One region of the Eubacterium limosum genome, then DNA from elsewhere that is predicted to be linked to it. Evidence: riboswitches for the same ligand, from Rfam matches in the RefSeq annotation. Region 1 holds a riboswitch; each other region holds the start of a gene.
The links. Region 1 has a riboswitch for molybdenum cofactor ahead of B2M23_RS20380 (ABC transporter substrate-binding protein). Riboswitches for the same ligand answer to the same signal wherever they lie in the genome.
Positions count from the first base shown of each region.

Region 2: it holds a riboswitch for molybdenum cofactor, as region 1 does, so the genes downstream of both, B2M23_RS16035 (4Fe-4S dicluster domain-containing protein) here and B2M23_RS20380 (ABC transporter substrate-binding protein) in region 1, are expected to answer to the same signal.
Region 3: it holds a riboswitch for molybdenum cofactor, as region 1 does, so the genes downstream of both, B2M23_RS13650 (ABC transporter substrate-binding protein) here and B2M23_RS20380 (ABC transporter substrate-binding protein) in region 1, are expected to answer to the same signal.

Region 1 is NZ_CP019962.1:4,335,961-4,345,924, reverse strand. Features, by position in the region: gene B2M23_RS20415 (extracellular solute-binding protein) at 1-101, opposite strand, end outside; gene B2M23_RS20410 (sigma-54 interaction domain-containing protein) at 403-1,788, shown strand; gene B2M23_RS20405 (trimethylamine methyltransferase family protein) at 1,827-3,278, opposite strand; gene B2M23_RS20400 (MFS transporter) at 3,316-4,572, opposite strand; gene B2M23_RS20395 (XdhC family protein) at 4,853-5,644, opposite strand; gene B2M23_RS20390 (ABC transporter ATP-binding protein) at 5,659-6,435, opposite strand; gene B2M23_RS20385 (FecCD family ABC transporter permease) at 6,435-7,442, opposite strand; gene B2M23_RS20380 (ABC transporter substrate-binding protein) at 7,507-8,547, opposite strand; molybdenum cofactor riboswitch at 8,538-8,672, opposite strand; gene B2M23_RS20375 (DHH family phosphoesterase) at 8,770-9,681, opposite strand; gene gpmA (2,3-diphosphoglycerate-dependent phosphoglycerate mutase) at 9,921-9,964, shown strand, end outside.
Region 2 is NZ_CP019962.1:3,416,599-3,426,562, reverse strand. Features, by position in the region: gene B2M23_RS16060 (4Fe-4S dicluster domain-containing protein) at 1-390, opposite strand, end outside; gene B2M23_RS16055 (NADH-quinone oxidoreductase subunit NuoF) at 390-2,189, opposite strand; gene B2M23_RS16050 (NADH-quinone oxidoreductase subunit NuoE family protein) at 2,186-2,674, opposite strand; gene B2M23_RS16045 (MoaD family protein) at 2,692-2,967, opposite strand; gene B2M23_RS16040 (aldehyde ferredoxin oxidoreductase family protein) at 3,038-4,834, opposite strand; gene B2M23_RS16035 (4Fe-4S dicluster domain-containing protein) at 4,837-5,307, opposite strand; molybdenum cofactor riboswitch at 5,437-5,550, opposite strand; gene B2M23_RS16030 (helix-turn-helix transcriptional regulator) at 5,729-5,944, shown strand; gene B2M23_RS16025 (helix-turn-helix transcriptional regulator) at 5,941-6,156, shown strand; gene B2M23_RS16020 (DUF3169 family protein) at 6,158-6,928, shown strand; gene B2M23_RS16015 (MATE family efflux transporter) at 6,974-8,335, opposite strand; gene fucO (lactaldehyde reductase) at 8,649-9,797, shown strand; gene B2M23_RS16005 (EAL domain-containing protein) at 9,885-9,964, opposite strand, start outside.
Region 3 is NZ_CP019962.1:2,912,182-2,922,145, reverse strand. Features, by position in the region: gene B2M23_RS13680 (pyridoxal phosphate-dependent aminotransferase) at 1-610, opposite strand, end outside; gene B2M23_RS13675 (TIGR00282 family metallophosphoesterase) at 614-1,399, opposite strand; gene rny (ribonuclease Y) at 1,645-3,189, opposite strand; gene B2M23_RS13665 (PP2C family protein-serine/threonine phosphatase) at 3,298-4,524, opposite strand; gene B2M23_RS13660 ([Fe-Fe] hydrogenase large subunit C-terminal domain-containing protein) at 4,524-6,224, opposite strand; gene B2M23_RS13655 ((2Fe-2S) ferredoxin domain-containing protein) at 6,211-6,462, opposite strand; molybdenum cofactor riboswitch at 6,603-6,720, shown strand; gene B2M23_RS13650 (ABC transporter substrate-binding protein) at 6,815-7,684, shown strand; gene B2M23_RS13645 (ABC transporter permease) at 7,763-8,470, shown strand; gene B2M23_RS13640 (ABC transporter ATP-binding protein) at 8,454-9,152, shown strand; gene B2M23_RS13635 (MFS transporter) at 9,179-9,964, shown strand, end outside.

The sequences.
Region 1 (9,964 bases):
ATGACGACACGCTGGCTGTCCCGCTTGGCACAGCTGCAGAGATTAAACAGAAGAACAGTAATGCTGAGAAAAATAATAATGGCCGATAATTTTTGTTTCATGTGAGGAACCTCCTTTTTACTATTTATATATGCAATATTAATGCCATAAGTCAAAATAATCAACAAAAACGCTGTATTATTTTTAAATTTACGAAAAATAGAAAAATAAGGCTGTTTATATTGTTTGAAAGGATGAAATCTCTTAAAAAATAAAATTCACTCAAAAAAATTTGTTTCAAATCTGAAAATAGCAGTTCAAATCTGACTCAAAATCGGTTATAATAGGCAGGGAAAACGATTGTAATTTTTAGATTAGTTGTAATAATGGATAAATTACAAAAAAAGTGGAATGAGGAGAGTAATGGCAGAATTAGGTTACAGTGAAGAATATCAGACATATTTAGACAGCCTGACAAAGGAAACGCTGCTCAAAATTTTAGAAAATGCGTATACAGAGGTTTTTGTGACGGATGCTGATGACCAGTATGTCTACACCAATCCGGCGTGTATGCGCCACTATGGCTTGACGCCGGAACAGATGAAGAACATGAACCTCCAAAGTGAGCTGAGGCCTGAGCGGTGGAAAATATCCCTGTCGGGTCGGGTAAAAAAGTCGAAGAAGGTCATTATCGCGGAGAACAAGTATTACGCTATGGAGCAAAACGTGGTCACCATCTCTGTCCCGATTCTCGATGAAGAGGGAAATGTGGAGATGATCGTTTCAACGACTCAGGACCCTATTAACAGCTATGATTTCAGCATTAAAAATGAGGTTAAAACCATCGTGTCGGAGGAAGAGGACTCTGGGGAGATCATTGGCTCAAGCAAAGCGATTAAGCGCTGTCTTTCCATTTTACAGAAGGTGTCCAAAACGGATATCAACGTTCTTATTTTGGGCGAATCCGGGACAGGCAAAAGTTTTTTATCGAAATATGTTCATACCAACAGTCTGCGCAGAGACAAGCCCTTTATCTCGATTAACTGCTCGGCAATTCCGGAAACCCTGCTGGAATCTGAGCTGTTCGGTTATGTGCCACATGCCTTTACCGGCGCCAGCAATAAGGGGAAGGAAGGTCTGATCAAGATTGCCAACGGCGGAACCCTTTTTCTGGATGAGATTGGAGAGCTCTCCCTGCCCATGCAGGTCAAGATACTGGATGTTATTGAAAATAAACGCTTTATTCCTGTGGGGAGCACCACCCCAGAGCACGTGGATATCCGAATCATCACTGCTACCAATAAGGATTTGTATCAGCTGGTTCAGGACAATAAATTCAGAGAAGATCTCTACTGGCGTTTGAACAGCATTAAGACCACCCTGCCGCCTCTGCGGGAGCGGCCAGAGGACATCATCTCTCTGGCAAACTATTTTCTGAATGTGTTTAATGAAAAGTATAAAACCGACAAGTATTTTTCTAAAAAAGTGCCACCGCTTCTGTGCGGGTACCACTGGCCAGGCAATATCCGCCAGCTGCGAAACCTGATGGAAAGGCTTGTGATCCTGTCCGATGGCAAGGTCATCGAGGATTATGATTTTCAGCGTTTCACCTCAGAGGAAGAGTCCGGCTCGAAGAGGGCTGTAACCTCCGACTACGAATCAGTGATGGAGGAGGCAGAGCGCAGACTGGTGGAAAACAGCTATCTTTTTTATAAGAGCAGCCGAAAAATGGCAGAGGCCTTAAACATCAGCCAGTCCAAGGCTTACCGTCTCATACGCAAGTATGTATATAATGAGAAGGAAGAATAGGAAAAGGAGATGCACTCGGGGGTGCATCTCCTTTTTACTTAAAGCTCGTATTTATAAGGATCAGGGAGGTATTCGTTCAGTATTTCCTTTTGTTTCTTTGTCGTTTCAGGAAGCTCGTATTCGTCTACGCGGCGCTGTACATCTTTTTTCGCGCGATCCAGGGCTGTACCGAATTTTTCGCGATCCGCCAGCTTATCGCCCTGCTTATTAAAGTATTTTGGCAGGTAGTGCTCTTCACGGTAATCCTTTGGCGTTCTGCCTTTGAGGTAGTTTCCGCGTGGGCCGACTTTAAGCATCAGGTCGACGCCGTCCTTTTTGTCCGAAATGGCAATGCCTTCGTAGAGGCGCTTCAGCATGGAGACAGCCTCTTCATCCAGCACCAGCTTTTCAAAGCTGCCGAGGTTAAAAGAGCCGAGGGTGCCGACAGAGTGAGAAACAAAGTCTGCATTGCCCAGATAGGTTGGCAGAAGGGTCATCATGGTTTCTGCGCCTGCCTGGTAGTCAACGGTAAGAGAGTCGGAAAGACCGCCCCCAGAGCCTACCGGCACACCGTAGTAGCGGGCCATGGCGATACCAGCAAAGCCAAGGAGGGTATTTTCAGGGCTGCCGATTGCCAGCTTGACCTCACGCATATCTGTCGGGGAGCTTAAAGTACGGTAAATGGTCGGTGTTCCAGGCTTTATAAGCTGTGTGAAAACCATGGCGGCCAGCAGCGTTGCGTTATCCTGCACAACGGTCCCCATAATGCTTGGCGGGGAGGTCAGATTGGTCATGGAGCAGACCGTGAACTGGACAATCTGATCCTCATCCAGCATCGCCAGCATGTTTTCCAGAACCTCACTGCCGACAGAAAGGGGAGAAATACAGCAGTGGTCGGTCAGAATAATATTTTTGTCCCACACATCATAGAATTTTTTTATGAGCTGAATAGAATCGCGGGTACCCTGGCGGATGCTCTTACCGCGGGTATGGTTGCTGTTGACAATGGTGCCGTAAACAGGCTTGGTATTGTATTTTAACAGCAGCGCCTGCTGCGGGTTAAAAAGATTTTCAGAACTGCGGTCAAGGTCCGAGGTATCCGAGGATACGATACGGGTAACATCAATGACATCGCTGGATTCGATGAGCTTGTAAAATTTAATGACATCTTCAAGGGTAGAGTCACGAATCGAGTCATCCTCATGCACCAGCTGCGGTGGTCCGCCAGCAGTGGTGATGACCGGGGCCCCATCGACAGAAATGGTGGAGAAACCAGCACGTCCATGGAGTTCAAAGCTCTTGGGCACGGTTTGCAGCGCGTTGTTAATCATATTCTCATCGAGATAGACAATGGAGTTTTCGACACGGGCGCCGTGTTTTTTAAAGACATCCAGCACTTCTTCGTGTTTGAATTCTACACCGACTTCCTTTAAGACACGTAGAGTGCTCTCATGGATTTTTTCGACATCATCCAAACTCAGAAACAGATCATAAGCGTTTTTGCGTAACATTTTTCTACCTCACTTTTATTGTAATTTTAATTAAAAACTAAAGGGCCTGCTGCATGTTCTTTTTTTGAATCATCCGTCTTAAGATAATGCTGATCAAAAGGCCGACGACGACAATACCGAGAACGAGCATAAAGATATAAGTATAGCCTGCTTCGCCGTATTTATCCAGCATATTGCCGCCAATCAGATAGAAAAAAGCATCGGGTGAAAAGGCAACGGCTGAGACAATACCGACGATGGTGCCGTAGTATTTGTTTGGAATTTTGGCCTCTGTGATAGGCGTATACCAGCAGGGAACAGACAGATTATAGATCGCTGCAACCATGAGCAGAAGAATAACCGCAATGATGGCAAAGGAAGGATCGCCGGGCAGCAGCAGTGTAATACCAATAACGATGATACCGAGGATGAAATCCACGGTCATGACCTTGGTGGCAGATTTCATTTTATCAATGAAAATACCTGAGATGGGGTTCATGATAATGCGCACACCATAAGATCTGAAAATGGCAATAAAGTTCATCATAACAACCGGAATGGCAAAGGCGTCGGTCAGGTAGGGTGTGAAATAGGAAGCGCTGCATTTAAAAGTGTAGGAGCAGCAGCCCATTAAGGCGATTAACCAGACCTCTGGCATTTTTACGACGTCACCAAGATATTTTAACTGGAACTTTTCATCCTGGTCCTCCTCGGTCAGGTAAGTATCCCGTTTTTCGTTGTAGAAGAACAGAAGAACAATACCAGGCAGGATGTTAAAGAAGGCATACAGGTAAAGCATATAGCGGAAGGCTTCGACATCGCCTGATCCCGAGAGGCCTGCATAAATACCTGAGGCAATGAAGCCGAGGGTCATTCCAAGAAGCCCGTTAAAGGCAAACATGAAACCATACATTTTCCCCTGCTCATGTTCTTCACCAATGGTGTGGGTGAATTTTACAAAAGCGCCGTAGAAGGTACAGACAACCGTGACAGCAAAGCCCATCTGGATAGCCAGCATGATTGGATAGCTGGGAAGGGTGGCCATCAGCAGAATCAGGGCGCCGGTTCCAAAGCTTGAGATGAGCAGCAATGGTTTGAGCGGAAAACGGTCAGATAAAATACCAGCGATGATGTACATAAAAACGGCAATAATACCAAAAACCGTGATCAGCATCCCAAGCTGACCGTCGGTATAGCCGAGGGCCCCCTGCATGGCTTTGTAGTAGTAGGTTGAAAACCAGGGCATGACGTTTTGGGAGGAGTAAAGCATTCCCATAAAGAACATGAGAATATAACGTTTTTTCTTAAGGTCCATTGTTTCTTTTCCTTTCTAAAAAAATGATTCAGATCTCTGATGCCAATATGTAATGCAAGATGTGTGCCATAAAACAAGATAAAATATAAAATTACGAAAATACAGGGTAATAAAGGGGTTTTAAAAAAGAATTAGAAAATAAAAAAGAATAAATTACAAAAAATACTCAAAAGTGAGTCTGAAATGAATCGAACTTTCACAAAAACAACTCAAAGGCCAATGGACAAAAAATAAAAAACCGGAGACCAGACTCCGGTAAAAATTTTTCAACGATATAGATTTAGAGATCCTTTAAATGTACGCCACTTCGTTTATATTTGACTGCCAGCATTTCAGCGATAATAGAGATGGCGATCTCCTCAGGCGTTTCACCACCAATATCCATGCCGATGGGCGCATAGACGGCTTCCAGCTGTTCATTGGTAAAGCTCTCAGAACGAAGCTTTTCATAAACCGCTGCGATTTTTTTACGGCTGCCAATCATCCCAAGATAGGCGGCTTTTTTAGTAAGAGCTGCCGCAAGCGCTTCTTTGTCAAAACGGTGACCATAGGTGGTAATGACAATAAAAGCCCCGGCGGGAATCGTCAGAGCCATCATCCCTTTATAGAAGTCCTCAACGGGTACGTAGGTATCTGACAGCAAGATGGCATCTCCGATCTGGTCCTCCCCGCGGGTATCAACCAGTGTGATATCAAAGCCAGCCAGTCGGGCTGCTTTCATAAGGGCAGTCCCAACGTGGCCAGCGCCGCAGAGAATCAGACGCGGTCTTGGGTTTTCAACCTCAATAAACACCGAGAAGTCACCTCCGCAGACCATGCCGCTTTCGTTGTTCAGGGTATAATCCTTAATGGCGTTTTCTCCATAGCGGATACATGCCTGGGCATCCTGTATGGCCAGCAGCTCTGAACTGCCACCACCAATGGTGCCGATGCTGTTGCCATCCGCAGTTACCAACATTTTACCGCTTTTTCTGGGGACGGCGCCATCAGCCCGGATAATCGTGACAACCGCGTAAGGTCGCCCGGCTTCCTCCAGCTTAAGCTGTTCTTCCAGTAATTTTTTTGGATTCATGGTAAACCTCCATTTTATAGTTTTGGTGCAAAGCAGACCCGGCGGCCAACGGAAGTGATTTCCTCAAGCCGGAGGTCTATACCGTAAAGATGGTTGAGAAATGGCTCGGTTAATACCTCTTTGCAGTCGCCAAAGGTAAAGGTACCATCACGTTCCAGAACAGCCAGCTGATCGCCCAGGAGCAGCGCATGGTCTGGATTGTGTGTGGTCAGAGCAATGCCGTAGCCCTGAGAAGCCATTGAGCGGATCGTTTTAAGAACCTGAATCTGATTGCCGTAGTCCAGATGGGAGGTGGGCTCATCCATCAGGATGAAGGATGGCTTTTGAGCAAGGGCCCGTGCAATGCTGACCTGCTGCCGTTCACCGCCGCTGATCTCGTTGTAGGGCTTATCTTTGAGTGCTGTAATACCCATTTTTTCAAGCGCGGCCATAGCAGCGTCAAAATGAATCTGCTTTGGCCGTTCAAAGGTACCGATGTGAGGCGCGCAGCCTGTCACCACATAATCCAGAACAGAATAGGAAAAGGTGGGGACAATGATCTGTGGCACATAACCGATTATTTTGGCAATCTTCCGGTGGGTGAGCGAGTCCATGTCTCTTCCATCAATGAGGATGCTGCCCTCTGCGGGCTTAAACAGACCGGCAATACAGTTGAGCAGCGTCGTTTTCCCTGCTCCGTTTGGCCCGAGGATGGAAATTACACGGCCAGAGCTAAGGGTAAAGCCAATGTTTTTTAGCAGAGGAGCGGATTCATCGTAAGAAAAAGACAGGTTTTCAATCTGTATCTTCATCAGCTCACCTTTGCTTTCTGCCGGTATAAAAGCCAGGCAAAGAAGGGGGCTCCGATGAGTCCTGTCAAAACCGAAAGCGGAATTTCCAGAGAGGTGGCGGTCCGCGCAATGGTATCAATGAGAAGAAGAAAAATGCCGCCCATCAGCATGGTTACCGGTAAAGATTTAATATGGTCAGAACCGGCCAGCATTCTTGCAAGATGGGGCATGATCAGCCCAATCCAGGCGATGGTTCCGCTGATACAGACAGCGCTAGCTGTCAGCAGGCTGGCGATCAGGATGATGACCCATCGGATTTTCTTGACATTAACCCCAAGGCTCTGGGCTTCAATGTCGCCAAAGGAAAGGATATTAATCCGAAAGGAGAGGCTCAGCAGGATAAGTGCACCAACAGCAAAGACAGGCAGCACAGAGAGAATTTCATGAACTTTTATGGAAGACAGACTGCCCATCTGCCAGAAAACAATGGCGGTGAGGTCCGTATCATTTTCAGAGGTGAATTTCATAAGTCCGAGGATTGAATCCATAAAGCCGCTGGTGATGATACCGGCAAGCACCAGGACAAGGTTGCTCTGGTTGCGCAGAAGCTTTGGAAAGGTCATGGTCATGAGCATGGCGATGATGCCAAAGGCAAAGGCAGACAGCTGGCGCGCAAGCATGCCGCCGCCCAGAAGAATCGCCAGTGCCGCGCCGACACAGGCACCCTTGGAAACGCCGAGCAAATCCGGTGATACCAGCGGGTTTTTGAAAATGCCCTGATAAACCGCACCGCAGAGTGAAAGCACTGCGCCGATGCTGACCGCGGCAATGACACGGGGCAGCCGAATGACAAAAAAGACGTTTTCCATAGCCAGATTCCCCGGCACGCCTGTCATTTTAGTCTGGATGGCATGGAGCATATCCTTGGGATTAACTGTATAGCGCCCCACACAGCAGGCAATAACAATGAGCGTGAGCAATATAACCGTCAGTATAATAATGAGATGTCGATGTTTTGTGTTCTTCATAGCAGATAAAATGAAAGGGCCGGCAGGCAATCGTAAAGCCCGCCAGCCCGGAAGACCTCAATGCTTATTGAAGCCCAAGCTGTTCCTTGGTAAAGGTTTTGCCATAGACCATCTGATAGAAGGCATCGACATCCTTCATAAAATCATCTGAGTTGTAAAGATCTCCGTGGAGATTATTGGCTGCCCAGCAGACACCCAGTACAGAGGAGGCAGTGGGGTAGTCCCACGGCTCCAGGGAGGATGGAAAAACATAAACGGCTTTGTTCTGAACCGCTTTGATACTGGTCCAGGCTGGGTCATTCAAGATATCGTCCACCTTATATTTGGCGTAGGAGGGTACCCAGATGATGTCGGGATTCCAGCCTACAATCTGTTCAATGCTCACATCGGCAAATTCACCTTTTTTGTCCAGACCGCTGACCGCATTGGTGCCGCCAGCCTTTTCGATAATATAAGTTTGAATCATGGCGTCAGGCGCAACAGTGAGAGAGCTGGTGCCGCCTAAAAACAAAATGGATGGCTTTTCTGAAGCAGCACCTACCTTTTTGCTGATGTTGTTGATTTTATCATCGATAAAGGAAGTGATCTCTTCAGCCCGTTTGTCTTCACCCAGAGCCTTTCCCACAATTTTTAAAGAGTTCGTGACTGTGTCAAAACTTTCATCATTGGGGAGGGCAACCACTGCAGGAACATTAACTTCGGCAAACTGGTCAGCCTGACTGGCAAAACGCTCAGGCAGAATAGCGAGGTCTGCGCCTAATTCCATAACGGTTTCCATATTGATGTCTTTGCCCTTACCAATTTGGGGAAGGTCATTGTATCCGTCGATTACTTCCTCATACAGGCCACGGGCCATGTCCTTGTTGCCAAAGCCGGCAATGTACTTTCCGCCGCCGCCAATGACAACTGCGGTATTTAGGGATGGATTATGTGTTCCCACCACCTTGGTCGCCGGTGCGGTAAGAGTAACCTCGCGTCCAATGGCGTCTGTGACCTTGATTTCGCCGAAGGTTTTGTCGGATGAGGCGTCCTGCTTAGGGCTGCAGGCAGTCACACTTAAAATCAAAGTAAGGGCCAGAATCATACATAGCAGTTTTTTTTTCATTTTTTACTCCTTTTCAAATACGGAAGGTAAAGCCGTTTCCAGCATTACCCTATCGTGGCAAAACCATGGACAGGTGATTTTGGAAGCCTGTATTTAGGTTAAGGCCATCAGAGTTTGTTCAATAAATCCATTATAGCATGGTTTGATAACGTTTTAAAGAAGAAAAAATAAAAGCCCCCGGTCCTGTGACAGAAGCGGGGGTTATAGAAAGGTAAATTTCGATTAAGGGTTCACAAGCTCATTCAGCAGTTTAGGCAGCTTGTCTTTGATTTCCTCGTCTTTAAACTGACAGGTACCGACCGCTTTGTGACCGCCACCGCCGTATTTCAGCATTAAACTGCCAACATCGATATCGGAGGTCCGGTTTAAAACAGAATAGCCAACAGCGACTGAACAGCCCAGTCCGCCTTTGCCACTGACAATCCAGGCTGAGATGTTCTGTTCAGGGTACATGCTGTAAATAAGAAATCGGTTCCCTGTATAAATAGGGTCTACGCCACGCAGGTCAGAAATGATAACATCACCATCGGTACGGGTATATTTGCTTACCATTTCCTTGAACCTGGCTGTCTGCTCAAAATAAATTTCGATACGCTCCTGGACATCCGAGAGGTTTAGAATCTCATCAGTGGACATGGTGCGGCAGGCATCAATGAGCTTTTCCATCAGCTGGTAGTTGGAGATGGTAAAATTACGCCAGCGTCCAAGCCCGGTTCTCGGGTCCATTAAAAAACCAATCAGTATCCAACCTTCAGGGTTTTGAATTTCATCAATGGTCAAATTGCCGGAGTCTACCTTGTCGACTGCAGCCAGCATTTCATTGAAGTGTGAAAAACGTTCCTCACCGCCATAGTATTCATAAATAATTCTCGCACAGGATGGTGTAATACGGCTTTCACCTTTGTATTTGCCTTCAAGCTGGTTGCGCTCAAACTCACTGGAATGATGGTCAAACCAGAGGCCGCAACCCTCCACAAAGGGGACGTTTGCCAGACAGTCATCTTCGTTGATCTCAACCAGGCCATCCTGTAAGTCTTTAGGATGGGCAAATTTCCAATGATCAATGATTCCGGCTTCCTTGAGCAGTGCGCCACAGACAAGGCCGTCGAAATCAGAACGGGTAATTAATCTCATAATATTAGCTCTCCCTCTCAGATATTATAATTATCAAAATTGATGTTTTATTGCTTGTATGTCAATTATAGTTGATAATACCAGGGACTTCAACTTGATTCTAAAATAAAATTTAGATAAAGATAGGAATAAATCTCTGCTGTGAAAATAATGAGTATAAAAAGGAATCATTTTTGAAAAATATGCAATTTTCAGAGACTTTTGGGTATAATTATTTAAAAGAACAGGAGATGATAAAGATGAAGCTTGTACTTTTAAGACATGGTGAAAGTGAATGGAACCG
Region 2 (9,964 bases), 920 kb from region 1:
ACAAAGCCCGCATAAAATACACTTTTCACCATCCACAGGTTTCAGTCTTGATGTTTCAAAGGCGCCGTACTTGTCACACATCGCCTGTATTTCAGAGCTGGCAGGCGCCCTTGTTTTGAGCAGCATCAGAATAACTGAGCGTTCCTCTTTTATCCTTTCACTGTCTGTGTAAACCTCACAGGGACGCTCTAACGGGTAAACACAGGAGACAACTACCTTGCTTCTTCCATTTTCCACTACTTCTACAATACAGACTCTGCAGCACCCCTGTTCCGCAAGACCAGGGTGATGGCACAGCGTTGGAATATCAAACCCATTACGTTTCGCAACTTCTAACAGAAATTCGCCCTTTTCACAGGTACATTCTTTGCCATTGATGCTGATTTCCATTATGCTTCACCCCTTTTCACTGCAACCACCGCATCAAAATTACAGGCCTCACGGCAGCTGCCGCAAGCAATACATTTAACCGGATCAATGTGATGCGGCTTTTTGACTTCACCGCTCACCGCTGCGGCAGGACAGGCTTTGGAGCAGCGCATACAGCCTTTGCAGGCTTCCTCATCGATCACAAAGGCTGTCAATTTTGGACAGACACCGGCAGGGCACCGTTTTTCATGGATATGCGCCTCATACTCGTCCCGGAAATATTTTATGGTTGTCAAAACTGGATTCGCAGCGCTTTTTCCCAGACTGCACAGGGATGCGTCCTGCATGGTATGGCAGATTTTTTCCATCAGCTCAATATCGCCTTCCTGTCCTCTGCCTTCACAGATATCGGTCAGTATGGTTAAGAGATGACGCAGTCCCTCACGGCACGGCGTACACTTACCACAGGATTCATCACACAGGAATTCAATATAATAGCGGGCAACCTCGACCATACAGCTTCGGTCATCCATGACAATCACACCGCCTGACCCCATCATGGCGCCATAGCTGGTGAGGGTATCAAAATCCATGGGCAGGTCTAAAAGCTCGGCAGGGATACAGCCGCCCGACGGGCCGCCGGTCTGCACCGCTTTAAAGGGCCGGTCTCCCGGAATCCCTCCGCCAATGTCATAGATTAAATGCCTCAGGGTACTCCCCATTGGTATTTCAACCAGGCCGGTACGTTTGACCTTGCCAACCAGGGCAAAGACCTTTGTACCGCTGCTCTTTTCTGTTCCTAATTCCTTAAATTTCGCGCCGCCATCCTGGATAATTCTCGGAATATTCGCCAGGGTTTCAACATTATTCAATACGGTCGGCTTGTTCCACAGCCCTCTCTGGACAGAACGGATATATTTTGCTCTCGGCTCACCTACCCGGCCCTCTACCGACGCCATCAGCGCAGTGGATTCGCCGCAGACAAAGGCGCCGCCGCCTCGAACGATCTGAATATCAAAGGATTTGCCTGTTCCCATGACAGAATCTCCCAGGAATCCTTTTTCTCTGGCCTGCTGCAGCGCGATTTTGCAGTTTTCTACTGCCAGGCCGTACTCATCACGGATATACATATAGCCTTCCTGCGCATCAATGGCGCAGGCACAGATAATCATGCCTTCAATAACAGAGTGCGGGTCGCCCTCCAGTATTGACCGGTCCATAAAAGCCCCGGGATCACCCTCGTCGCCATTACATGCCACATATTTTACATCCGAATCATATTTTAACGCCTGGCGCCATTTGGTTCCTGTCGGGAACCCTGCACCGCCGCGGCCCCGGATACCTGAGGCTTCTACCTCCCCAATGATCCTGTCCGCATCCATGGATAAGGCTTTTTTTAAAGCACTGTAGCCTCCCCTGGCGATATAATCGTCGATATTGGTCGGGTCAATCTCCCCGATGTTATGCAGTACCCACTTTTTCTGTGGGGCGTAGAATGGATTTTCATTCTGCGAGCGCACGCGTTTTCCATCATTTCCTTTATACAAAAGCTTCTCAATGATTTTTCCGTCAAGCACTGTATCCTTTATGATGCTGTCCGCGTCCTCTGGTTTAACCTTGTAATAGGAGATATCCGCCGGCTCAATTTTAACAATCGGGCCGTTTTCACAAAAGCCGTTGCAGCCAGTGGACTTGATCATAGGGGATACCTCAATATCAGATTTATGCTTTCTGGCAGCTTTTTGAAGCGCTTCTAAAACCAACAGACTCCCATTGGCCCGGCAGCCGGTACCGCAGCAGACTAAAACGTTTTGCTTCATGCTTCTGCGCCCCCTTCCGAAAGCTCCCTGTACTGGTTCAATATCTCGGGCAGCTTTTCAAGCGTTACCTTTCCGTAATATACACCGTCGATCACCATTACCGGCGCCAGCGCACAGGAGCCGAGACAGTTCACGGTTTCCAGCGAGAAAAGCCCATCTCCCGAGGTTTCACCCGGACTGATGTCCAGCTCACGCTTAATACCGGTGATCAGATTGATAGAGCCTCGAATATGACACGCGGTTCCGTCACAGAGCTTAATGATATGCTTTCCTTTTGGCTTTAAGCTCAGCGCCCGGTAAAAGGTTGCCATTGAGTATAATGACGATAACGGGCAATCCAGATATTCGGCCAACGCTTGCATTCCTTGCTCTGGAATATAGTTAAAATGATGCTGCATATCCTGCATCATTGCCAGAGAATGCCGCTGGTCCCTGGGATATGCTGATAAGATTTTGTCGATTGATTCTTTTGTTATTTCCTGCATGGGCTCACTCCCCTTCCTCATCCTCCCGCAACAACGGGAAAAATTGCCACAGCACTGTTTTCGTTCAGAGGTGTCTTAAGCCCCTGCAAATGCTCGATATGACGACCGTCGACCATCAGGATAATCTCTTCTCCGGGCGCCTCCCCATCTGGACTTAAAACATGATTCCTGAAAGCATCGCCATAGGTTTCAGAGAGGGTATGCAAAAGTGTGTACATATCCTTACAGACCGGTACCTCTGCCTGACGGCAGCCTGTATAATTCCGGATGGTAGCGAAAAATTTTACTTTCATTTTAATCTCCTCTTTGCGTTATGATGCATGAAAGGAGACAGGGCTGTGCCCCATCTCCAGTATCTGTCGTTTAAAGTCCTAGCTCCTGAACTTTTTCCTCGGTTGGCACACCTTCCGTGCTCCAGCCGCGTACTTCATAGTATTCTTTCAGCATGACGTCAAGCTCAGCCACTTTGCCTTTTGCCGGGCCTTCCGGCAGGGCTTCGCGCAGCAGTCTTGGCGGCAGAGTATCCTTCTCAACACCTGCTGCAATATTAAACTGCTTTTCAATGTTCCAGATGCGTTCTCCTTTTAACAGGAATTCCTCATCCGTTTCATCTGAGCCTACAGCCTCGCGGTACTGCGCCGCAATCTCAGGCAGGCCGATGCCAAAGGTGGTGAACAGGCAGATGCCGCTGGAATCCACCGCTGCTGTGAGATCCTGGAAGGTCTTGAGAAGCGGTGCCTTGCCTTCAGTTACAAGCGGGTCCGTCTTTAACGGAATGCCCAGAACCTCGGGTGAGGTCAGGTAACCACGGACATGGCAGCCTCCACGGTTTGAGGTAGCATATTCAAGAGCCATCCCCTGGACAGCACGTCCATCATAAGCCGGCATTTCCTGTTTTTTAACAGACATGGACAGCTCTGGCGCACCGTGTTTTTCTGCCAGGCGGTACGAGCCCTGAGCCAATTCAACACCAAAGCCCTCCATTTTTCCCGTGAGTTCTGTCAGATCAACTACTGCCTGTGCGTCGCCAAAGGGCAGCGGACGGCCAATCTCTTCCTCACTCAGAAGTCCCTTTTCATAAAGCTCCATGGCACAGGCGATGGTTGAACCGAGTGTGATCGGGTCCATACCATACTGGTTACAGAGGAAATTCGCCTTGCAGATAGCAGCCAGATCATTGACACCGCAGTCTGCACCATAGGACCAGCCGGCCTCGTATTCCGGGCCTTCACCCATGGACTTAAATGGCCCGTCTGGTATTCTGGTCACACGGCCGCAGCCAATGGAGCAGCCAAAGCAGCCCTTGTTTTTAACCAGATAAGAATCGACCAGCGCTTCACCGGAGGTATCATCGGCTTTATCATAGACGCCGCCGTCACGCCAGTTGCGAAGCGGCAGACCACCGACTTCGTTGATCATATTGACCAGAACCTCTGTGCCGTAGGTCGGCAGGCCTCCACCGGTAACCGGGTGTTCCTTGAGCTTGGTGCGGGCATCGGTCATCGCTGCCATAAAGCCCTCAGGCCGCGCCACTGTTACCCCGCCGCTTCCGCGGACCACAACAGCCTTTAGCTTTTTGCTGCCCATTACAGCGCCCATACCACCACGGCCTGCTGCACGGTGCTTGTCATTCATGATAGCAGAATACAGGCAGCCCTGTTCACCGGTCGGGCCAATACAGGCGACACGTGCGCCTTCTCCGCAGGCTCCCTCCAGTGCTTCGGTCGTTTCATAAACGTCTTTGCCCCAGAGGTCTGAGGCGTCTCTGAGCTCCACTGTGTCGTCATTGATATACAGGTAAACCGGACGGTCGCTCTGGTTTTCAAAGATAATCCCGTCATAGCCTGCAAATTTCAGTTCGGGGCCAAAATGCCCACCGGAGTTTGAAGCACCAATGGTTCCCGTCAAAGGCGCCTTTGCCACGACCTCATACCGTCCGCTGCAGGAAGCAGCCGTACCGGTTAACGGCCCTGTCATAAAAATCATTTTATTATCCGGACCAAGCGGGTCTACCTGCGGGTCTACCTCGTCGCAGAAATATTTTGTACCCAGGCCACGCGCGCCAATAAAATCATGGGCGGCCTGCATGTTAAGCGGTTCCTTTTTGATGGTTCCTGCTGCCAGGTCAACGCGGATTAATTGTCCCATCCATCCATTCATCGTTATCCCTCCAATCCATAAACGTCTTTCAGCTGATCCGCAATGGCCTTCTTGCGTTCCATCTCAACCGCTTCGCCATAGACAATGGCGCCGGACGGACAGAACTTGGCGCATTTTGGATCGCCGTCACACAGATCGCATTTAAACACTTTTCTCTTAACCGGATTAAAGCTGATGTTGCCGAGTGGGCAGGCGTTCATACACATTTTGCACACGATACATTTTGCTTCATCCATAACAAACGCACCGTTTTCATTCCTTGAGATCGCGCCCACCGGACACACCTTCATGCAAGCTGGTTCCTCACATTGCATACACATCACAGGAATGGTTATGGCTGCTTTTTCATAATCCATGACTGTTACATTTGACAGTTTTGGATTAAATTCCTGATAGTGCCCAAAAGAGCAGACCAGTTCGCAGGTTCTGCAGCTTATGCACTTTTCAGGTTTAATCATGAGTTGTTTGCTCATACGCTTCCGGATACTGCTGACGCAGTACCCTCACACCTCCTTTGTGGTAAGTTTACAAAATGAGAATCGCTTTGTGTTTTGGAATTCTGGAAAACACAAAGCCCGCAGAAATAGCTTTGTATATAATACAAACAGTTTCTACGGGCTCCTTTGCAAAGATGGCAGACAACAGGGTTGCCCCTGTTACCCATTGGCTGAAAAGGCCCCGGAAGGGTCTTTCCAGCTTCAGAGCAATTCTATTGTTATCATTATCATAGCACATTTTCAAATCCTTGTAAACGTTCTTAAAATTTTTTAAAGATTTATTATGCTTTCATTTTTATTAAATTTTTGTTTGACAAATATTTTTGTCAATGTTAAACTATTTTTGACAAGAATATTTGTCAAGATGACAAAAATCATATACAAAGGAGGCCTAAGCATGCCCCTCGAAAACCGATTAAAAGAGTTCCGGGCCCGGGATAAAATCAATCAGTCAGAGCTTGGTAAGCTGGCCGGTGTATCCAGACAAACCATCAGTTTAATCGAACGCGGAGATTACTCTCCTTCCGTCACGCTGGCACTTAAAATTGCCCGAATTTTTAATACAACCGTTGAGGACATCTTTACCTATTCAGAAGAGGAGGAATCGCAATGAACACGCACAAAAACCACCTGAAAGATTACAGAATCCAACAAAAGCTTACGCCCGCACAGCTTGGCAAGCTGGCTGGTGTATCCAGGCAAACCATTGTTTTGATCGAGGAAAACCATTATTCTCCCTCTGTCCGGCTTGCCGCAAAATTCGCGGATATTTTTAATACCACCATCGATTCCCTTTTTACCCATACCCTCGAGGAGGAAAACTGACATGAAAGCAAAAGAAAGCAAACACATTTACCTTAAATTTTTTACCCTGATCATCATATGCGGCTTTTTAGGCGGGCTGGCTAGTTTCCTGCTGAACTATCCAGGCTTTGACGTTGTTGATAGCGTACAGCTGCTGCAAAACAATATTCTGGCTTACGGGCTTTATATTTCCTCTGCCGGTTCTGCTGTTTTAATGCTTATCACCGCGCTGTTTTACCTTTCAGCAAGAAACACTTACAGACAGCTGGAAACAAACGATTCGGATGCGCTCTATGAAAAAGCTGACCATCTCTGTGATACAGGGATAATCTTTGGCAATATCACGCTGATCTTCACCTTTGCTTTTTACGGTATCAATGTCAGCAGCATACACAATAGCAGCTCCACTTCCCTTTTATGGGCACTCGCGGCATTTTTACTGCCGATTATCTTCTGCGTTATTCTCCAGATTCTCTTTGTGAATCTGACCAAAAAGATGAATCCGGAAAAACAGGGAAACCCACTGGATTTAAACTTTCAAAAGGTATGGATGAACAGCAATGATGAGGCGGAAAAATTCATTCTCTACAAGGCTGCCTATAAAACCTTTCAAATTATGCAGATGGCCTTTCTCATTGTCATGATGCTGCTCATGTTTGCGGCCCTGACCACCCCCATTGGCGCGTTCCCCTTTATTATCATCGGTATTTTATGGGGACTGCAGAGCACACTGTGCTGTATCTTTTCCATGAATCTTCAAAAAAGTAAAAAAATAGACAGAGATGGCTGCTAAACCAAAAGGGAGGTACGTCGAAACGACGTACCTCCTTCGTTTTTGTCAGGCCTTCACGGCGTTCTTAATGCTTAAATCCATCCATTTCCTGCGTTTCCAACGGACTAAAAACATGGCGGCTCTCAGGATTTCATCACAGGCCATGGCGATCCATATCCCGACCAGTCCCCAGCCCAGTATAATGCCTAAAACATAACACAGAACCACCGACACAAACCATTGTGAGCTAATACCAAGGGCAATGGGAAACAAAATGTCATTGGCCGCCTGAAGTGAGCGGACCATCACCATATTTACCGCACGTCCGAGCTCCAGAAAAATATCGATGAACATCACCTGCTTGCCGAGGGCTATGACTTCCGGGTCTGAGGTGAAAAAACCAAAAATCTGATCACTGAACACAAAAAGCAGAAGCGCCACGCAGAAGGATACCAGCACAGATGACCGGAGTGTAGCTTTCACACGCCTGTCCGCGCTGTCATATTCCCTCGCTCCGATCATATAGCCTACTAAAACCTGGGAGGACTGGGAAATCGCATTGCTGTACAGGTAAGTGATCATGGCAAACATCACCGCGTACACACGGGTTGTAATGACCACCGCGCCGCAGAGATTCACAAATCCCATTGTCACGGTCTGGCTCAGCGTCCATGAAAGTGTCTCACCGCCCGAGGGAATCCCGATAAACAATAATCTTTTGAGCATCGCAGTTGGGAAAGGCCTCAATGTTTTTAAAGACATTCCCGGTTTGATTTTTTTAACGAACAGACAGACGACAATCACCACCCCGACAAGCTTGGCGATGTTGCTGGAGATGGCAGCTCCGGTTACACCAAGGGGGCCTGGCAGGCCAATGCCGTTAATCAGAATGTAGTTTCCACCGATGTTGAGCACATTCATAATAATGGAGACAAACATGGTTTCCTTCATCAGGCGGTTGCTCCTGAAAATAGCCGAAAAGGTCAGAAACACAGCCTGCAGAAAAAGACCCGCGCCAATGATTCGCGTATAGGCAACCGTTTCGGGCATAATGGTGTCTGGCACCTGCAGCATATGATAGATGGACTCTGTAAAAAACAGCAGAATCGCACTGATGATCACTGAGAAAATCAGGTTGACGATCAGTGCCAATGTATAGATTGTCGACACATTTTTATAATTTTTTGCGCCCATATTCTGAGAAACCAGAATTGTGGTAGCCAGTGATATGATGCTGAAAGAAATCAGCAGGACATTGATAATCTGGTTAGCGTTCCCGATGGCGCCCACACCAGTCTGTGACACCTGCCCCACCATCATCTGGTCCGTATTCCCCACCAGCATCTGCAGAAAAAGCTCCACAAAAATGGGCCATGTCAGCTTGAATAAGGATTCCTGTCTTGTATTTTCTGGAAAAGTTGTGGTCATTTTTACTCCTGTCATATAATAAATTGCTTTGTTATTATAGCATAAACAAGGGTCAGATAATGCTTCCAGTTTAAATTTGTGCACGTTTACTGTCATTAAATTATCAATTTTTAACCTTTGTGATTTTTCGTTTTGTTTTTCTTTCATTTAAGAGCAAAATATTTTCATTCTTTCCGCTTTGCAAAAACACTTGCCATTTACAGATGAAAACGTTAATAAATATTTGCATCAAATGAACATTAATCTATCTTGAGAATTTTACGAAAATTGAATAAAATAATATTAATTTTATTAGTTAAGGGAGATTACTATTATGGCAAATCGATTCGTTCTAAATGAAACATCATATCACGGCAGCGGCGCAATCAATGAAATTGCAACCGAAGCAAAGGCGCGCGGCTTTAAAAAGGCCTTTGTCTGTTCTGACCCTGATTTGGTGAAATTTAATGTGACAAAAAAGGTAACGGATATTCTTGACGAAGCAGGACTTGATTATGACGTTTACTCTGAAATCAAACCGAATCCCACCATCGAAAACGTACAGACTGGTGTTGCAGCCTTTAAGGCTTCCGGCGCAGACTATCTGATCGCCATCGGTGGCGGCTCCTCCATGGATACCGCAAAAGCCATTGGTATTATCATTACCAACCCTGAATTTGAAGATGTCCGCAGTCTGGAAGGTGTTGCCCCGACAAAGAATCCCTGTGTTCCGATCTTTGCCGTTCCAACCACTGCCGGTACCGCAGCAGAAGTCACCATTAACTACGTTATTACCGATGTCGAAAAGAAACGTAAATTTGTCTGTGTCGACGTACATGACATCCCGGTCGTTGCCTTTGTAGATCCGGACATGATGTCCAGTATGCCAAAGGGTTTGACCGCTTCCACAGGTATGGATGCCCTCACACACGCCATCGAAGGCTATACAACCTTGGGTGCCTGGGAGCTTTCAGATATGTTCCACTTAAAAGCCATTGAGATCATCGCACGTTCCTTAAGGGGTGCTGTCGAAAACACTCCTGAAGGACGCGAAGACATGGCACTCGGCCAGTACGTCGCGGGAATGGGCTTCTCCAATGTCGGTCTCGGCATTGTCCACTCCATGGCCCATGCCTTGGGCGCTGTTTATGACACGCCACACGGTGTTGCCAACGCGATCCTTTTACCCTCCATCATGGAATATAACGCGCCTGAAACCGGCGAAAAATACAGATACATCGCGCAGGCCATGGGTGTTGAAGGCACTGAGAGCATGTCTCAGGAAGAATACCGCAAAGCCGCTGTGGATGCGGTTCGCCAGTTGTCAATCGACGTCGGTATTCCTCAGGATTTAAAGGAAATCGTCAAGGAAGAAGATATTCCTTTCCTCGCACAGTCCGCATTTGATGATGCCTGTAAACCTGGCAATCCAAAAGATGCCAGCCTGGAAGACATTGTTGAACTGTACAAAGCTCTGATGTAAATCCTTTTTTACCATTCATTCTCCAACAATACCTCATCAAAAAAGAACCCACCGGATCATCCCTCCAGTGGGTTCTTTTAATATTTATTAACTTTCCTTTTTAAAACGTGCAAGACCAAGCCGCAGGGTAAGGCTTCCCCATTTAAAAAGCTTTTCTCTCAGTGTTA
Region 3 (9,964 bases), 1.4 Mb from region 1:
CGGCTATTACCAGAATATCTGCTTCCACTGCCACATCCGCAAGAGCCTGGAGCTCCTCACGGCTGTATAATACCCCTGTGGGGTTTACAGGCGTGTTTAGCATCATAGCCCTGGTTTTATCTGTAATGGCTGCTTTCATCTGCTCTGCGGTCATTTTAAAGGCATTTTCAGGGTCTGTATCCACCACTACGGGTACGCCGCCTGCCAGCTTGACCATTTCTGTATAGCTGACCCAGTAGGGTTTGGGAATAATAACCTCATCCCCGGGGTTCAAAATCGTCTGTAAAGCCACAGAAAGGCTGCTCTTGGCGCCGCTGTTGACAATGATCTCATCCATGCCATAGCTCAGGCCGTTATCTTCCTTCAGCTTTTTGGCAATAACACTGCGCAGCGCCGCTACCCCAGTCACTGCGTCATATTTGGTGTGTCCGGCGTCGATGGCGGCCTTAGCGCCGTCACAGATGTACTCCGGCGTGGTGAAATCGGGCTCGCCGGTTCCAAAGCTCACGACCGATTCACCTGCTTCACGAAAAGCCTTTGCCTTTTCCGACAGGCTCAATGTCAGGGAATCAATACAGTTTTCTACTTTTTCTGCTACTCTTGCTCTCATTGTCTACTCCTCATAAATCCGGTATACCCGTTCGATTTTAACCGGCTGGTTTGTCTTGTCGTCAATCTCAACCACGATCCCGTTAATCTGCCAGGGGCGCGCTTTTTCGATGACAAAACGCTCTGGCCGTTTGGTCACCATATTACCTATAATAATGTCTTTTTCCACCCCAATGACCCCATTTAAAGGGCCTGTCATGCCCAAATCGGTAATATAGGCGGTTCCGTCGGGCAAAATCCGCTCATCCGCAGTCTGCACATGGGTATGGGTTCCCACCACAATGGAGGCTTTTCCGTCCAGATAATACCCAAAGGCAATTTTTTCCGAGGTGGCCTCGGCGTGGAAATCCACGATCAAAAGATCAAATTTGCCTTCGATTTCCGGCCATACGCGGCTGAACAGGTTAAAGGGGGAATCCAGCTCCGGCATAAAGATCTGTCCGGACAGGTTCATCACACAGATGGTTTTGCCATTGTGCTCAAAAAAATCATAGCCCTTGCCCGGGCAGGGGTCCGGATAGTTGAGCGGTCTTATAATCCTTGGAAATTTCTCTATATAATTGACCATTTCTTTTTGCTGCCAGACATGATTGCCCATGGTCATGACATCAATAGGCAGATTAAACAGCTCTTTGGCATTTTTTTCGGTGATGCCGTTTCCGCCGGAAGCGTTCTCGCCGTTGACAATGGTAAAATCAATCTGATATTCCTCGATCAGGCCGCCCAGCTGTTCCTTGAGCACCGTTCTCCCCGGCCGGCTGACCACATCGCCAATCATTAATATTTTCATCGTTACTCCAGTCTTCTTTTCATGAATAAATAAAAGGGAAGGGGCTTTGCCCCTCCCCTTTTTAGTTTTTAATCGCTTCGCTGCCAAATTTCTTTGAAATTTGGACTCTACATCGGAGCACAGATTCCTCAAAAATCTTTCCATCCTTTCAGGATGATTTTTTCGTCATCTGCGTTAGCTTCGTTGCCGCTCACCCGCTTACACTCCTGTTCGCTGCCAAATTTCTTTGAAATTTGGACTCAGCGTCATTTAGCATACTCTACGGCTCTGGTTTCTCGGATGACGTTGACCTTGATATTCCCTGGATATTCCATTTCAGATTCAATCTTCTTGGCAATATCACGAGACAGCATCATCATATCATCGTCGTTGACAGAATCTGGCTTGACCATTATGCGCACTTCACGCCCAGCCTGGATTGCAAAAGATTTTTCGACACCATCAAAGGAGGTGGCGATTTTTTCCAGCTCTTCCAGCCGCTGCACGTAGGAGACAAGTGTTTCTCTCCTGGCGCCGGGTCTTGCGGCCGAGATGGCGTCAGCAGCCTGTACAAGCACAGCCTCAATGGTTGTGGCTTCCACATCGCCGTGATGGGCCTCTACCGCGTGGATCACATTTTTGTTTTCCTTGTATTTCTTTAACAGGTTTACGCCGATTTCGACATGGTTTCCTTCAACCTCATGGTCGATGGCTTTACCGATATCGTGCAGCAAACCTGCGCGTTTTGCAATTTTAACGTTGGCGTCCAGCTCAGCGGCCATCAGACCTGCCAGGTGGGCAACCTCAATGGAATGCTTGAGCACGTTCTGGCCGTAGCTGGTACGGTATTTCAGACGTCCTAACAGCTTGACAACTTCGGGATGTAATCCGTGGATACCTGTGTCAAAACAGGCTTGTTCTCCAACTTCCTTGATCTGAGCATCCATTTCTTTTTGAGATTTTTTTACAATCTCTTCAATTCTTGCTGGATGGATTCGTCCGTCAATAATCAGTTTTTCCAGTGACAAACGGGCTACTTCACGCCGGATCGGATCAAAACCGGAAAGAATAACGGCTTCCGGCGTATCATCAATGATCAGGTCTATGCCCGTCAAGGTTTCCAGTGTACGAATGTTACGGCCTTCACGGCCAATAATACGGCCTTTCATTTCATCATTTGGCAGGTTGACCACGGTAATGGTATTTTCTGCCACATGGTCTGCCGCACAGCGTTGAATGGACTGCGCGATCAGCTCTTTGGCCTTTTTGTCTGCTGTCGCTTTGGATTCTGCCTCGATCTGGCGGATCATTACCGCCGCTTCGGCGCGGGTTTCCTTGGCAACATCATCCAGTAAAATCTGTTTTGCTTCCTCAAAGGTCATGCCTGAAATACGTTCCAGTTCCTTGACCTGTTCTTCATAGAGGCTGTCCAGTTTTTCCTGTTTCTTATCAAGCTCTTTGTTTTTTCTTTCGAGCTTGTCCTCATTGCGCTCGAGATTCGCCGCTTTCTTATCCAGGTTTTCTTCCTTCTGGATCAAACGGTTTTCCGTTTTCTGGAGCTCGGCGCGTCTCTCGCGGTTATCTTTTTCAATGGCTTCCTTTAAAGCTAAGGATTCCTCCTTGGCGTTAAACAGCATTTCCTTCTTTTGGGCTTCGCCCTCTTTGACTGCATCGTTTACGATTTTCTTGGCTGTTTCTTCAGCACTATTTATCTTGCCCTCAGCAACGTTTTTTCGGATAAAATACCCAACGCCAAAGGCAATGACTATACCAACGATTAAGCATATAGTTAATATGTCTATAACATTCACCTCCCTAAAGTAAATATTTTGTTATTATTGTTTTTTTAGACACTCATTATAAAGTCTATTTTATACTTTTTTGAATTTAGTGTCAAGAATCAATGCTATGTTAGAAGTTTATATTTTACCGCTTAAGTACAACTTAAACAAGCCGGCCCGCAGGCCGGCTGTGTACACGTACACAATATTGATAGATTTGTTGAGCTCCTTAAGCAAATCGATGAGCCGCTGGGTGATCTTCCACTTTGAGCTGAGCGCATCGGGAAAATCCGGGTTCTGGTGGGCCGGGTTGATGGAGTTGCCCAGAATCAGATCGAGATGGGTGCAGTGGTTTACCAGCAGATCTGCCAGAATGGACGCGCCGTTATTTCCCTCAAAGACTTCATGACCCCGGCGCTTGTGGATATAATCCTCAATGATATTGACTGTTTCCTGGATGGTCAGCACCCCTTCGGTCACAAGGTCAATGGATTTCATACGGCCAACCGGCGGTACCCGTTCCGACATGGTGTCAAGATCAATATCGATCTTCTCGTCGTACTCCCGCGACACAATGTTGCTGGCGGTGCCGCCGCACACTACCTTTGTGCCTTTGGCTTCGTCCAAAATCTCCCTGATCATCTGGTCTTTGGTGCGGTCCAGAGGAGGACCTGAGAACAACGTCACATACTGGTGCTCCTCGGCCTTCATCACCACAACCGTTGTGTCGTCACCGGGCTCGCCGCCGTACAGGTCGTTGCAGGTCTCTATCATCCGCATGGAGATATCCTTTGAGGTGACCATTTTCTCATCATAGGTGCGTGCCAGAAGATAGTCGGCCGCGTCCTCCCACTGCCATCCGAAATTGAGCAGGGTTCCCACCCCGGCGTGGATCACGCCGTCACTGAAAAAGCCGAGAACATCATTCTCCTCAATTTTCATGGTGGTTTCGTAGATCTGTTTGCCCTGGAACTCGATGGGGTGGCGCTCAAGCTCTAATATTTCCCCGTCCCGGATGTAGACAATGGGCGGATTGTCAAACTCAACAATATAAAGCCGCCGGGTCTTCCAGTAAACCTGGACGATGGTAAAGGTCGAGTAAGCCAGTTTCCGAACCTGGCAGACCGGGAGGGTGGCCTCCAACGTCTCTACCACATCCTTGAGCGACATTTTATCCTCCAGCATAGTCGCCGCAATGGTGGAGGTCATGGTCGCCAGGATATTGGCCTTCACACCGCTTCCAAGCCCGTCGGCCAGAACAACGATCACGCTCTCATCGTTGATGCGGATTTCCACATTATCACCGCACAGCTCCTGATGGTGCTTATTGATGCTGTCATGGGCAATATCGACAAAAAAAGCCATTATTGTTCTTCCTCTCTTGTTCCTACAACCTTTTGCAGCCGGGTCAGTGTAACTTTGGTTTCGGCAGTGGTTTCACCCAGCAGCTCTGCGATTTCATGGGCGACACGCATCTGCTTGTCGATGACCTTCTGGGCCATGTCCAGGGTTTCTTCCTGCATTTTCTGGTATGCCCGTTCCTTTTTGATCTCTCTGGAGATGTCCACAAATATTCCCATGTACATCTTCTGTCCTGGGATATAGGTCAGAATTTCCATAAAATGGATATTGCCGCGGGTGTAGAGTCCCCGGCCGCTGTAGTAATTTCCCTCGACATTGTCCAGCTTTTTGAACGGGTTGTAGTCAAAGACTTCAACGAAATTTTTGTGCAGCACATCGGTTTTGGCGGTCTTGAACAGCTTTTCGGCCGCCCCGTTAAAATCAACAATCCTGAAATCCTTGTCCAGCACCGCGATGGCGTTTGGTGTCGACGCGATAATCAGATTAGAGATGGCCTCGTTGCGGTTGCGCATAAAGGGCAGGCACATGTCTAACTCCGCCATGCCGCAGTAAACTGCCGCGGCTTTTTCACGGCAGCTGTCATAACCGCAGGTACCACAGTTCAGCTCATCCTTCGGGGTGAACTTTCCTGTCTGCCGCAGAATTTCTTCAATGGCTTCCTCCGGCACACCCGCAAAGGGGTCCTTCTTCTCAACAGCGAAGCCACGGCTGAAATCCGGCGCCTGCTCAGCTGCTTCCGGGTCTTTGCGGGCATTATTATTAATGTAATCTGTCACACGCTCGATCCGCTCATACTTGACCAGAGGGCTGTGGGTATTGCCCGGGCCGTTGACACAGCCCTCGACGCAGGCGTTCATTTCGATCCAGTACTGGCCCTCCAGCTTACCGATATCATCCAGAAAGTCACGGCAGTTTTTGAGGCCATCAATTTTTATGACCCGCCGGACGCCCTGCACGCCTGGTATACTGGTTTTTTCCACACCTCCGGCCAGCGGATAGAACCGCGCCACATTACAGCCAGCCGCGTCAAAGCCGCCTGTAGGCATATCGGATACATTAATGCCTTCTTCCTTAAACCACACATCCAGCTCATCAAAGGTCAGCACTCCGTCGATGATCGGCCTGGCAGCGTCGACGGCTTCCATCTTTTTTGAGATGCAGGGCCCTGCGAACACAACTTTCGCGTTGGGATACTTTTCCTTCAGCATCATACCGTGAGCGGTCATGGGAGATACCACCTCGCTCAGGTATTCCACCACATCGGGATAGTATTTTTCAATCATCATGTTAACTGTCGGACAGGAGGTTGTGATCACATGGCGTTTTGTCCCCCAGTAATCCTTGGCATAGTATTTTGAGACCTGCTCTGCCCCAATGGCGGTCTCCTCAATCACTGTAAATCCCAAAGCCCGGAGTCCGCTCAGCACCTGCAGGGGGTCTTCTGCATTAAACCCGGCGGGAAAGGACGGCGCCAAACTCAGAACCACCGGCCCTTCCTCCAGCCACTGCCTGATGCTGTCCACATCGCTGGCCACATATTTGGCATTCTGCGGACAAATCCGAAAACAGTTACCGCAGCCAATACACAGGTCCTCAACGATCTGAGCCTGATTGTCCATTAGCTTAATGGCCTTTACCGGGCAGTATCGGATACATTTATAGCAATTCCGGCAGCTTGCCTTTGTAAAATTAATGACACCCATTATTTCCCTCCATTATCTGGTCAAACAGCTGGTCCACGCCCTCTGGCTTAACCGTATAAATATGATCGTCAACCTTGACAGCCACCCCGTCGCTGCAGGCGTCCAGACAGAAGGTACCCATCAGCTCCACTTCATTTTCGAGGCCCCGTTCGGCCACCAGCTCCTTGAAGCGCTGTACCACCTGATAGGAACCCTTGACATGGCAGGCACTGCCAATGCAAATATGTATTTCTTTCATTTTTTACTCCTCAATATTGTTCTAATCCCTGTGTTTTTCTGACAGATTAATCCTAGCACGCCTGACAGCCCTTGTCAATTAGTACTGCCGCTTGAATTCTTCGCCATTTTCTGTTAAAATAGTCATATCGAAATCGTTTTAAAGATTTATCTATCCGAATTTTTTATCCTAAAGTCAATCCATGGATTCAAAATCGTCAGAGTGCAGCGGGAAACGGCTGTGCTTTCCAGTGTGAGAAGGATAGTTGGTAAACTAAACGTGCGGTCTGCGTTTATTTCCTCCTCGCAAATTACAATGGTATAGAAGATTATTCTTTTATATATTTAATTTTCATTATCAAGGAGGAAGAGAAATGAAAAAAAAATTGACACTGGTTCTGGCCGCGCTGCTGACTCTGGCCATGGTCATCGGCCTGGCAGGATGCAGCAGCAACAATACTGCTAAAACCGAAAAGCTGGAGCCAGGCTCCAACGGTGAAATCATTATGGCCACCACGACCAGCACACAGGACAGCGGTTTGCTTGATGTGCTCCTGCCCAAGTTTGAAGAGGAAACCGGCATTGCCGTAAAGGTTGTGGCCGTTGGAACTGGTAAAGCCATTGAAATGGGCAAAAACGGAGAAGCCGATGTGCTTCTGGTTCATGCAAAATCTCAGGAAGAGGATTTTGTCAAGGAAGGCTATGGCATCGAACGTTTTGACGTTATGTACAATGACTTCATTGTTCTGGGCAGTAAGGATGACCCGGCAAAACTGAAAGAAGTCGCTCCAAACGACGCGGTAAAAGCCTTCCAGACCATTGCTGAAACCCAGTCTGAATTTGTATCCAGAGGCGACAAATCCGGTACCCATACCAAAGAGCTGGGCCTGTGGGAAAAAGCAGGCGTTACCCCGGCAGGACAGCCCTGGTACATCGAATCCGGCTCTGGCATGGGCGATACCCTGAAAATGGCCAATGAAAAATTAGCCTATACCCTGTCTGACCGCGCTACCTGGTTAAATATGAAGGATAATCTGGATCTTGAGGTTGTTGTGGAAAAAGACGATAACCTGTATAACCAGTACGGAGTCATTGTCGTCAATCCTGACAAGGTCAGTGCTGAGCTGAATACCGACGGCGCCAAAAAATTCCAGGAATGGATTTTAAGCGACGAAGCGCAAAAGGCCATCGCCGATTATAAAATCAATGGCGAACCAACCTTTGTGCCAAACGCCAGCAAATAAGCATTAACTGAATTTAGAATTTGTCAGCGTCCGTTTTTCGGGCGCTGATTTTGAATTGACAGACTGACGAGGTTTCCTATGGATTATATTATCAATGGCTTCATCGAGGCCTTCCATCTGCTGATCTCCGGCGACCCGGAAATCTACCAGATTGTCGGGCTTTCCTTATACGTATCCTTCTCCTCCACCATTTATTCCACCGTTCTCGGCGTGCCCCTGGGCATCCTGCTCGGCATTAAGGAATTCAGGGGAAAGCGGATCGTATCCCGGCTGCTCTACACTTTTATGTCTTTTCCGCCGGTCATCATCGGCCTGTTCACCTCACTGGTACTCGCCCGCTCCGGCCCCTTAGGGCATTTAAAGCTCATGTACACGCCCACCGCCATGATCATCGCCCAGGTGATCCTCGTTACGCCTATTATTATGGGCATTGTGTTTAACGACACCACCGTCAACGGCCAGGTTGTGGTAACCATGGGAAAAACCCTTGGGGCTGGCGGCCGGGATATTCTCTTCCTGCTGATCCGGGAGCTTAAGGCCAGCATCATGATCGCTTTGGTCACCGGCTTTGGGCGGGCTGTATCCGAGGTCGGCGCTGTGATGATCGTGGGCGGCAATATCAAAAACTATACACGGGTCATGACCACCTTTATTGCCATGAACAATAACATGGGCGAATACGCGGTTTCCATCGCCATGGGCATTATTCTGCTGGTCATCTCCTTTGTGACCAATTCAATCCTGTACAAATATATGGTAGGAGATCCTTATGCAAATCGCGATTGATAAACTCACCAAAACTTATCACGGAAAAACCGTCCTGTCACTGGACAGCCTGTGCCTTGAATCCGGGAAAATTCACGGGATTTTAGGCCCTAACGGTTCGGGAAAAACCACGCTGATGAAATCTGTCGCCGGGCTTCTCGCGCCCACCAGCGGCGCCATCACCTACAACGGCCTCCCCGGTGATGAAGCTGTGCTGAAAAAGCTGACTTATGCCAGCCACACCCCCTACCTTTTTGCCATGTCGGTCTATGATAACATCGCCTACCCCCTGAAAATACGCAAGTACGGAAAAGCTGCTGCCGCTCCCATCGTCGAGGGGCTGCTGCAAGAATTTAAAATCGAGGAGATCGCAAAACAGAACGCCAAAAAGCTTTCCGGCGGCGAATCCCAGAAAACAGCCCTGGCCCGCGCGCTGTCCTTTTCACCGGATACCCTGCTTCTGGATGAACCCACCGCCAACATTGACCCTCAGAGCCTGAAAATTATTGAAGCCGCGCTGATTAAAAGAAACCGTGAAGCCGGACTGACCGTTATCATCATCACCCATAACCCAAGCCAGGCCTACCGCATCTGTGACACCCTGAGCTTTATGGATTCCGGCAGGCTCCTCTTTAACGGCAGTGTCGAAGCTTTTAAAGCCTCGGACAATCCGGTCATTCAGGATTTTATCACCTTAAACTAAAGGGCAGCCGCCCTCAGGAGGAACCAATGAACCAGCAAGCCAGTACCCGCGATAAAGATTGGAAAAAACGGATCATCCTCTTTTTAACCAGCCAGACCGTTTCCCTGCTCGGCTCTTCACTCACCCAGTATGCCATTATCTGGTATGTCACTCTGACCACCACCTCTGGGATAATGCTGACCATTTCCACACTTGTCACCTTTATTCCACAGGTACTGATCTCCCTCTTTGCCGGCGTGTGGGCAGACCGATACAACCGGAAATATCTGATTATCTGCGCCGACGCTCTGGTTGCCCTGTCCACACTGGGGCTGGCTTTCAGTTTTTTCGTGGGCTACCGTGAGTTATGGATTATCTTCCTGGTATCTGCTATCCGTTCGGTCGGCACTGGTATCCAGACCCCTACCGTCAACGCGCTCATTCCGCAGATCACGCCCAAAAGCATGCTCATGCGTGTGACCGGCTTTAACGGAAGCCTCCAGAACATGACCATGATTGTGGCTCCGGCAGTCAGCGGCGCCCTGCTGGCCACTGTGTCTGTGGAATCGACCTTTTTCATTGACGTTGTCACTGCCATCATTGGTATTTCTCTGCTTTCTTTCCTCAAAATTCCACCCCACAAACGGGCTGAGTCTGCCAAGGACACGGGCACTGTTTCCGATTTAAAAACTGGCATTCTCTACGCTTACCGGCATTCTTTTATCAAGGTGCTGCTTATTTTTTATGCGCTGCTCATGTTTTTAGTGACACCCACAGCCTTTTTGACGCCCCTCCTCATTGCCAGAACCTTTGGCGGGGAGGTCTGGTATCTG